DNA from 2 places in the Xanthobacter sp. AM11 genome. Region 1 is predicted to be linked to the other one. Evidence: predicted binding sites of a transcription regulator. Region 1 holds the regulator's gene; the other holds the start of a gene.
The links. The regulator PhoB, encoded in region 1, activates phosphate uptake and scavenging genes when phosphate is short. The targets are predictions, from matches to a motif close to TGTCATNNANCTGTCAT.
Positions count from the first base shown of each region.

Region 1 (4,208 bases):
CGTGACCGACCCGCGCCATACCCCCCTCACCCGCCGCCGCCTGCTCGCGCGCGGCGCGGCCCTCGCCACCCTGCCCTTCGGCGCCGCCGCTGCGCTGGGGCAGCAGAGCGAGGCCGACGTCATCATCATCGGCGCCGGAACGGCGGGCATCTCCGCGGCGCGGCGGGTGGCGGAGGCCGGGCGCAGCTATGCCCTGCTTGAAGCCTCCGCCCATGTGGGCGGGCGCACGGTCACCGACACCGCGGTGTTTGGCGTTCCATTCGACATGGGCGCCACGCGCCTTTACCTGCCGGCGGCGCGGCCCATGGCGGCGTTCGGGCGGGCCGATGGGCTCGACATTCATCGGGCGCCCCAGGGCGGCAGGCTCTATCAAAGCGGGCGAGAGGCCAGCGACAGCGACTATGAGGACTTCATCGCCACCGTCCGCCGGGCGGAGCGGGCCATCGGCGCCGCCGGGGATGCGGGACGGGACCTGCCCGCCTCCCGGGTGCTGCCGGATCTTGGACCATGGTCGGCGAGCGCGCGCTTCGTGGTGGGTCCGCTCGCCTGCGCCAAGGGGCTCGGCCAGGTGTCCACTGTGGATGCCTCCCGGGCGGAGGAGCGCGACGGCGAGGAGGTGTGCCGGCAGGGCGTGGGAACGCTGGTGACCCGGCTGGCCCGGCCCCTCACCGTCCGGCTGGAGACGGTGGCCCGCTCGGTGGATCTGGGCGGACGGCTGGTGGCGGTGCAGACCAACCGGGGCACCGTGCTGGGCCGGGTGGTCATCCTCGCCGTGCCGCCGAGCCTGCTGGCGGCCGGCAAGCTGCGCGTGCTCCCCGGCCTGCCCCAGCGCTACCGCACGGCCATCGAGAAGATCACCCTCGGCGCCTATGATCACATCGCCTTCCAGCTGCCGCGCAACCCGCTCGGGCTTTCGCCGGACGAAATGATCTATTTCAAGCTGGAGGGAACCAACGCCTATGCCCTGCGGGCGCGCATCGGCGGCGGCGACCTGCATATGCTCGAAGTGGCAGGCGACACGGCGGCAGGCCTTGCCGAAGCGCCGGCCGAGGCGGCAACCGCCTTCCTCAAGGAAGCGCTGACCCGCGAGTTCGGGGCGGACATGGCGGCCCGGATCGGCCGGGTGCACGCCACTCGCTGGACCCGGGAGCCGTTCGCGCTGGGCGCCTTCTCCTGCGCTTTGCCGGGGTTCGGCAACATGCGCCGGGCGTTCACGGAGGTGGTGAGTGGCCGGCTTCTGTTCGCCGGCGAACATGCCCACGAAACCCTCTGGGGAACAGTGGGCGGCGCCTGGGTGGCCGGAGAGCGGGCGGCGCGGCAGGCGCTGGGCATCCTCGCCGGCCGCTCGGGCTGATCGGCCGCGCCGGAGCCCGCCACCGGGCGACGCCGCCCGGGCGCGCCCGCTCAATGGGCGCGGGCGAACATCTCGTTGAAGGAATAGCCGGCACCGCGCACGGTGCGGATGGGATCGGACTGGCGGCCGCGATTGATGGCCTTGCGCAGGCGGCCCACATGCACATCCACGGTGCGCTCGTCGATATAGACGTCCTGGCCCCACACGCCGTCCAGCAGCTGTTCCCGGGAGAAGACGCGGCCAGGGCTCTGCATGAGGAATTCCAGGAGGCGGAATTCGGTGGGACCCAGATGCACCTCGCGGCCGGCGCGGTGCACGCGGTGGGTCTCGCGGTCCAGCTCGATGTCGCCGGCCCGCAGCAGGGTGGCCACATGCTCCGGCTTGGCCCGACGCAGCAGGGCCCGCACCCGGGCGAGCAGCTCGGGCACGGAGAAGGGCTTCACCACATAATCGTCCGCGCCGGTGGCGAGACCGCGCACCCGCTCCGTCTCCTCGCCACGGGCGGTGAGCATGATGACCGGCAGGCGCTCGGTCTCCGGGCGTGTGCGCAGGCGCCGGCACAGCTCGATGCCTGAAAGGCCCGGCAGCATCCAGTCGAGGATCACGAGATCCGGCACGCTTTCGCGCAACCGGGTCTCGGCCTCGTCCCCGCGGCCGACGCTTTCGACGCCGTAGCCTTCCGACTCCAGATTGTAACGGAGCAGAAGGGTGAGCGGCTCCTCATCCTCGACGATCAGAATACGCGCCGGCACAGTCCCTCACCCGCTTTCGCCTGCTGTCCGCCAGGGCCTCAGCCCTGAACGGTACGCCCAGGAAATGCCAGGGTGGTCTCGCTGGAGGCATCCGCCTTGGGGCGGCTCTCCGGCAACACCTGACCCGTGACCATGTAATAGACGATCTCCGCAATGTTGGTCGCGTGGTCGCCGATGCGTTCGATGTTCTTGGCACAGAACAGCAGGTGCGTGCACACGGAGATGTTGCGCGGGTCCTCCATCATGTAGGTGAGGAGCTCGCGGAACAGGGACGTGTACATGGTGTCGATGGCGCCGTCGCGCCCCCACACTTCCAGCGCCTTCGCCTCGTTGCGGGCGGCATAGGCGTCCAGCACTTCCTTCATCTGCTCGAGCACCAGCTCGGCGATATGCTCCACGCCGCGCACCAGCTTGTGGGGGTGGTATTCGCCCTCGATGGCGATGACCCGCTTGCCGACATTCTTGGCGAGGTCGCCGATGCGCTCCAAATCGTTGGCCACGCGGATGGCGGCCACGATCTCGCGCAGGTCGTTGGCCACCGGCTGGCGCTTGGCGATGACGAGGATGGCGCGCTCCTCGATGTCGCGCTGCGCCTGGTCCACGGTGGCGTCCAGAAGGACCACCTTCTGGGCAAGGGCGCCGTCGCGGCGGATGAGGGCGGTCACCGAGTCGCTGACCAGGCGCTCGGCCTGGCCGCCCATTTCGACCACCTTGCGGCCGATTTCCTTCAGCTCCACATCGAAGGACGATACGGTATGCTCCGGCATCTCAGGATCCTTCCAGGGCTCAGCCGAAGCGGCCGGTGATGTAATCGCGGGTCTTGATCTCCTTCGGATTGGTGAAGATCACGTCCGAGGGGGCCACTTCGATCAGCTCGCCCAGATAGAAGAAGGCGGTGATGTCGGCGCAGCGTGCTGCCTGCTGCATGTTGTGGGTCACGATGACGATGGTGAATTCCTGCTTCAGCTCGTCGATCAGGTCTTCGATCTTCGAGGTGGAGATGGGATCGAGGGCCGAGGTGGGCTCGTCCAGCAGGATCACTTCCGGCTTCACCGCGATGGTGCGGGCGATGCACAGGCGCTGCTGCTGGCCGCCGGACATGCCGAGGGCGGAGGTGTGCAGGCGGTCCTTGGTCTCGTCCCAGATGGCGGCCTTGCGCAGGCACCATTCCACCCGCTCGTCCATCTGCGCCTTGGAAAGCCGCTCGTGCAGCTTCACGCCGAAGGCGATGTTGTCATAGATGGTCATGGGGAAGGGGGTGGGCTTCTGAAACACCATGCCGATGCGCGTGCGCACGATGGTGGGGTCCAGCTCCTTGCCGACGATGTTCACGCCGTCGAACAGCACCGCGCCTTCCGCGCGCTGGCCCGGGTAGAGGTCGTACATGCGGTTGAACACGCGCAGCAGCGTGGACTTGCCGCAGCCCGACGGGCCGATCATGGCGGTGACCCGCTTCTCCGGAATATCGAAATTGATGTTCCGGAGCGCGTGGTTGGTGCCGTAATAGAACTGGAGGTTGTCCACCTTGATCTTGGACGGAGCCTGCACCGCATCCGGCTTCGCGGCCACGGACGAGGCGATGTTGAAGGTGGGATCGACGGCTGAAGTCATCTGAGCCTCACTTGGGAGGTTGAGTTCCGGGGCGTTGGCCGCCGGGCGCGCCGGCGGCGGTTTATTCAGTCGGAACGCCTAGTTGCTACGCGCCAGGAAGAGGCGGGAGGCGACGTTGAGCACAAGCACGCCCACGGTGATGAGCAGCGCGCCGGCCCAGGCAAGGGAAACCCAGTCGTCGAACGGGCTTCCGGCGAACTGGTAGATGGCGATGGGCAGGCTCGCCATCGGCTTCGACAGGTCAACCGAGAAGGCGTTGTTGCCGAGCGAGGTGAACAGCAGGGGCGCCGTCTCGCCGGCCGCGCGGGCGATGGCCAAGAGGATGCCGGTGACGATGCCGGCCCGGGCGGCGCGCCAGGTGATGAACATCACCACCTTCCACTGGGGGGCGCCGAGGGCGAAAGCCGCCTCGCGCAGGCCCACCGGCACCAGGTTCAGCATGTCCTCGGTGGTGCGCACCACCACCGGGATCACCAGGATCGCCAGCGCCA
Region 1 is NZ_JBLAOA010000001.1:1,343,357-1,347,564, reverse strand. It holds gene ACI7BZ_RS06325 (flavin monoamine oxidase family protein) at 1-1,354, shown strand, start outside; gene phoB (phosphate regulon transcriptional regulator PhoB) at 1,405-2,106, opposite strand; gene phoU (phosphate signaling complex protein PhoU) at 2,145-2,873, opposite strand; gene pstB (phosphate ABC transporter ATP-binding protein PstB) at 2,893-3,717, opposite strand; gene pstA (phosphate ABC transporter permease PstA) at 3,796-4,208, opposite strand, start outside.

Region 2 (4,208 bases), 510 kb from region 1:
GTCGCGCCCCCGGGCCATGAGGATGCGCCCGATGCGCGGCTTGTTGTGCCGGGCATCGAACGTATACCAGCGCCCGCCGAGGAAGACTTCGAACCAGGCGCTGAAGTCCATCGGGTTGACGTCCACCGGCACGCCGAAATCCCCGAGATAGCCGGTGCAGTAGCGCGCCGGAATATTCATGCAGCGACACAGGGTGACAGCAAGGTGGGCGAAGTCCCGGCACACGCCGCGCTTCTGGGTGTAGCCGTCGAATGCGGTGCGCAGCGGGCTCGCATCGGCATAGTTGAAGGTGATGTGGCCGTGGACATAATCGCAGATCGCCTGCACCAGCGGCCAGCCCTTGGGCACATGGCCGAACAGCGACCAGGCGATGTTGCTCAGCCGGTCGGTCTCGCAATAGCGGCTGCCCAGCAGGAAGAGCAGCACGTCCACCGGCAGTTCGTCCAGCGGATGCTGCACGGCGCCGGGCGCCACCTCGTCGGGCTTGCCGCTGTCGCGGATCACGAAATCCGTATGCATGGTGAGCCGGCCGGCCGGCGCCTGGATGACGTGGCAGAAATTGCCGAAGCTGTCGTGATAGGTATTGGCCACAAGGTCGGGACTGAACAGCACGCGGTCCACGCTCTCCAGGTCGGCGACCCGCGAGGGGTGGACGCTGAGCGTGAGAATCATCGGCGTCGGGTGGGGGCAGTCGTAGGAAATCTCATAGCCCGCGCGTATCTTCATCTGTAGACCTCATGGTGTGCGCGCGAGCCGAACGCGCGGAAGTCTGCTATGGCTCGCACAAAATCGAACATGGCACGCCTCTGCGGCGCCGCATGCAGCGAGAAAACCTGACGTGAAGCCGATCTCCCCCGTGTTGTCCGCCGACGAGATGCCGCCGGTCACCGTACTCAATGCGGAAGGGGCCTCTGCGTTCCTAATTGTTGCAGACCACGCGGGCAACGCCTTTCCCCGGTCGGCGGGCCAGCTCGGCCTCGCGCCGGCGGAGCAGGTGCGCCACATCGCCTGGGACATCGGCATCGCGCCGGTGTGCCGCGCGCTGGCGCAGCGGCTGGACGCCACCTTGATCCAGCAGACCTATTCGCGGCTCATCATCGACTGCAACCGGCCGCCGCGCAGCCCCGCCTCCATTCCCGAGGCGAGCGAGCGCACGCCGGTGCCCGGCAATCGCGGGCTCGGCGAAGCGGAGATTTCCGCGCGCGAACGCGAGATCTTCCATCCCTATCATGACCGCATCGCCGCCGAGATCGAGCGGCGGGCGCAGGCGGGACGGCCGGCGGTGCTGGTGGCCATGCACAGCTTCACGCCGGTCTATCTCGGCGTGGCGCGCCCCTGGCATGCGGGGGTGCTCTACCATCGCGACGCCCGGCTGGCCGGCGCGGTGCTGGCGGCGCTGCGGCAGGAACCGGGCCTGTGCGTGGGCGACAACGAGCCCTACAGCGTGGATGATTCCACCGACTACACCATTCCCGTCCATGGCGAGCGGCGCGGCCTGCTGCATGTGGGCATCGAGATCCGCCAGGACCTCATCGCCGATGCCGCAGGACAGGCGCAATGGGGCGAGCGCATCGCCCGCACCCTCACCGCTGCTCTTGCCGCTACCCCTGGCGCCTGCCCGGCTTAGGGAAATCGGAAAAAAGCCGCCGACGCAGGGTGCCGGCGGTCGCACCGCCACCATCACGGCCGTCACCGTGGCCGGCATCGTGTCGTCGCCCTGTCATGAAACTTGCCGACACCCTCGCGTCGGATCAGCGCGGGTGCCCCCATGGATTATTTCAGACGCTTCACCTTCCTGTTCGCGACCCCGGTCTTCGATGCCGAGGATCTGGAGGGCGCCCGCTACAACCAGATCGTCGCGGAAATCGAACGCTCCGGCTTCGAGGTGGTGAAGGCCCGCAACCTGGAAGACGCTGAAATCGCCGTGCAGACCGACGCCGCCATCGGCTGCATGCTGGTGGACTGGGGCAAGAAGGGGCTTGAGGGCAAGACCGCGTCCCTCATCAACCTCATGCGCCGGCGCGGGCTCGACTTTCCCATCCTCCTCTTGATCCGCCGCAAGCGCTTCGAGGACGTGCCGGTGGAGGTGCTCGACTTCATCGACGGCTACGTCTTCCTCTCGGAAGAAACGCCGGCCTTCATCGCCAAGAACCTCATCAGCCGGCTGAAGCAATATGCCGAGACGCTGAAGACCCCCTTCTTCGGCGCGCTGGTGGACTATGCCGAGGAAGGCAACCAGCTGTGGACCTGCCCCGGGCACAATGGCGGCGTGTTCTATTCCCGCAGCCCCATCGGCCGGGTGTTCATGGAGCATCTGGGCGAGGCGGTGTTCCGCGACGATCTCGACAATTCGGTGCTCGACCTCGGCGACCTGCTCACCCATGAGGGGCCGGCGCTGGCGGCGCAGAAGGAGGCGGCGAAGATCTTCGGCGCCGAGAAGACCTATTTCGTGCTCAACGGCACCTCCACATCCAACAAGGTGGCGCTTTCCGCCCTCGTCACCGACGGCGACCTGGTGCTGTTCGACCGCAACAACCACAAGGCCGCCCACCACGGCGCGCTGATGATCTCCGGCGGCATCCCGGTCTATGTGCCCACCGCGCGCAACGCCTACGGCCTCATCGGCCCCATGGATTTTGCCGCGCTGGACGAGGCGGCGCTGCGCGAGCGCATCCGCACCCATCCGCTGGTGAAGGACCCCGAGGTGTGGAAGAAGCCGCGTCCGTTCCGCGTCGCCGTGGTGGAGCAGTGCACCTATGACGGCACCATCCACAATGCGCAGATGATCCTGCAGAAGATCGGCCACCTCGCCGACTACATCCTGTTCGACGAGGCATGGGCGGGCTTCATGAAGTTCCATCCGCTCTATGCCGGGCGCTTCGCCATGGGGCTGAAGGACCTCGGCCCGGAGGCCCCCGGCATCATCGCCACCCAGTCCACCCACAAGCAGCTGGCGAGCTTCTCCCAGGCCTCGCAGATCCACATGAAGGACCGGCACATCACCGGCCAGAAGCGGCGGGTGGAGCACCGGCGCTTCAACGAGAGCTTCATGCAGCACGCCTCCACCTCGCCCTTCTACCCGCTGTTCGCCTCCCTCGACGTGGGCGCGCAGATGATGAAGGGCCGCTCGGGCGAAGTGCTGTGGGACGACACGATCCGCCTCGGCATCGAGCTGCGCAAGAAGATCCGCGCCGTGCGCCGCGAGTTCGAGGAGAAGGAGCTGCGGCCCGAACGGCGCTGGTTCTTCGAACCGTTCGTGCCCGACCGGGTGGCCATTCCCGATGCCGCCCGCCCCGGCGCGGTGCACGACGTGCCGTGGGAGAGCGTCGCCACCGACCTGCTCGCCACCGACCCGGCCTTCTGGCACCTCGCGCCGGGCGCTGCCTGGCACGGCTTTGCCGGCATGGAGCCGGGCTTCGCCATGACCGACCCCAACAAGCTCACGCTGCTGACCCCCGGCTTCGACCGGGCCGGCGGCGGCTATGGGGAACACGGCATTCCCGCCCCGGTGGTGGCGCAATATCTGCGCGAAAACCGCATCGTGGCGGAGAAGAACGACCTCAATTCCCTGCTGTTCCTGCTCACCCCGGGGGTGGAGGCCTCCAAGGCGGGAACCCTCATCTCCGGCCTCGTCGCCTTCAAGCGGCTGCACGACGACAATGCGCTGCTGGAGGAGGCCATCCCGGAATTCTATCGCCGCCGGGCGGGGCGCTATGGCGGGGTGCGGCTGCGCGACCTGTGCGGGCAGATGCACCGTTTCTTCCGCGACGCCAATGTGAGCGCCCTGCAGGCCATGCAGTTTTCCGCCGCGCATCTGCCCGAGATCGCCCTTTCCCCCCACGATGCGGCGCGCTGCCTGGTGCGCAACGATGTGGACTACCTGCCCATCGACGCCATTTCCGGCCGCATCGCCACCACGCCGTTCGTAGTCTATCCCCCCGGCATCGCCACCATCGTGCCCGGGGAGCGCCTGACCGAACGGGCCAAGCCCATGATCGACTACCTGAAGATGTTCGAATCCTGCTTCAATGCCTTCCCCGGCTTTGACGTGGAGATCCAGGGCGTCTATCGCGAGACCGACGCGTCGGGGCGGGTGCGGCTCCACACCTATGTGGTGGCGGAATAGGCGGGAAGCTCAGGGTTCGGTCATGGAGCTGGAGAAGGCCCGCACCGGCGGGCAGGACAGCGCGATCCTCATTCGTCCGTCG
Region 2 is NZ_JBLAOA010000001.1:1,853,105-1,857,312, reverse strand. It holds gene ACI7BZ_RS08615 (transglutaminase-like domain-containing protein) at 1-726, opposite strand, end outside; gene ACI7BZ_RS08610 (N-formylglutamate amidohydrolase) at 875-1,627, shown strand; gene ACI7BZ_RS08605 (Orn/Lys/Arg family decarboxylase) at 1,769-4,126, shown strand; gene ACI7BZ_RS08600 (GNAT family N-acetyltransferase) at 4,149-4,208, shown strand, end outside.
Region 2: ACI7BZ_RS08605 (Orn/Lys/Arg family decarboxylase) is a predicted target of PhoB. The motif match lies at 1,708-1,724, and genes of this name have one in related genera.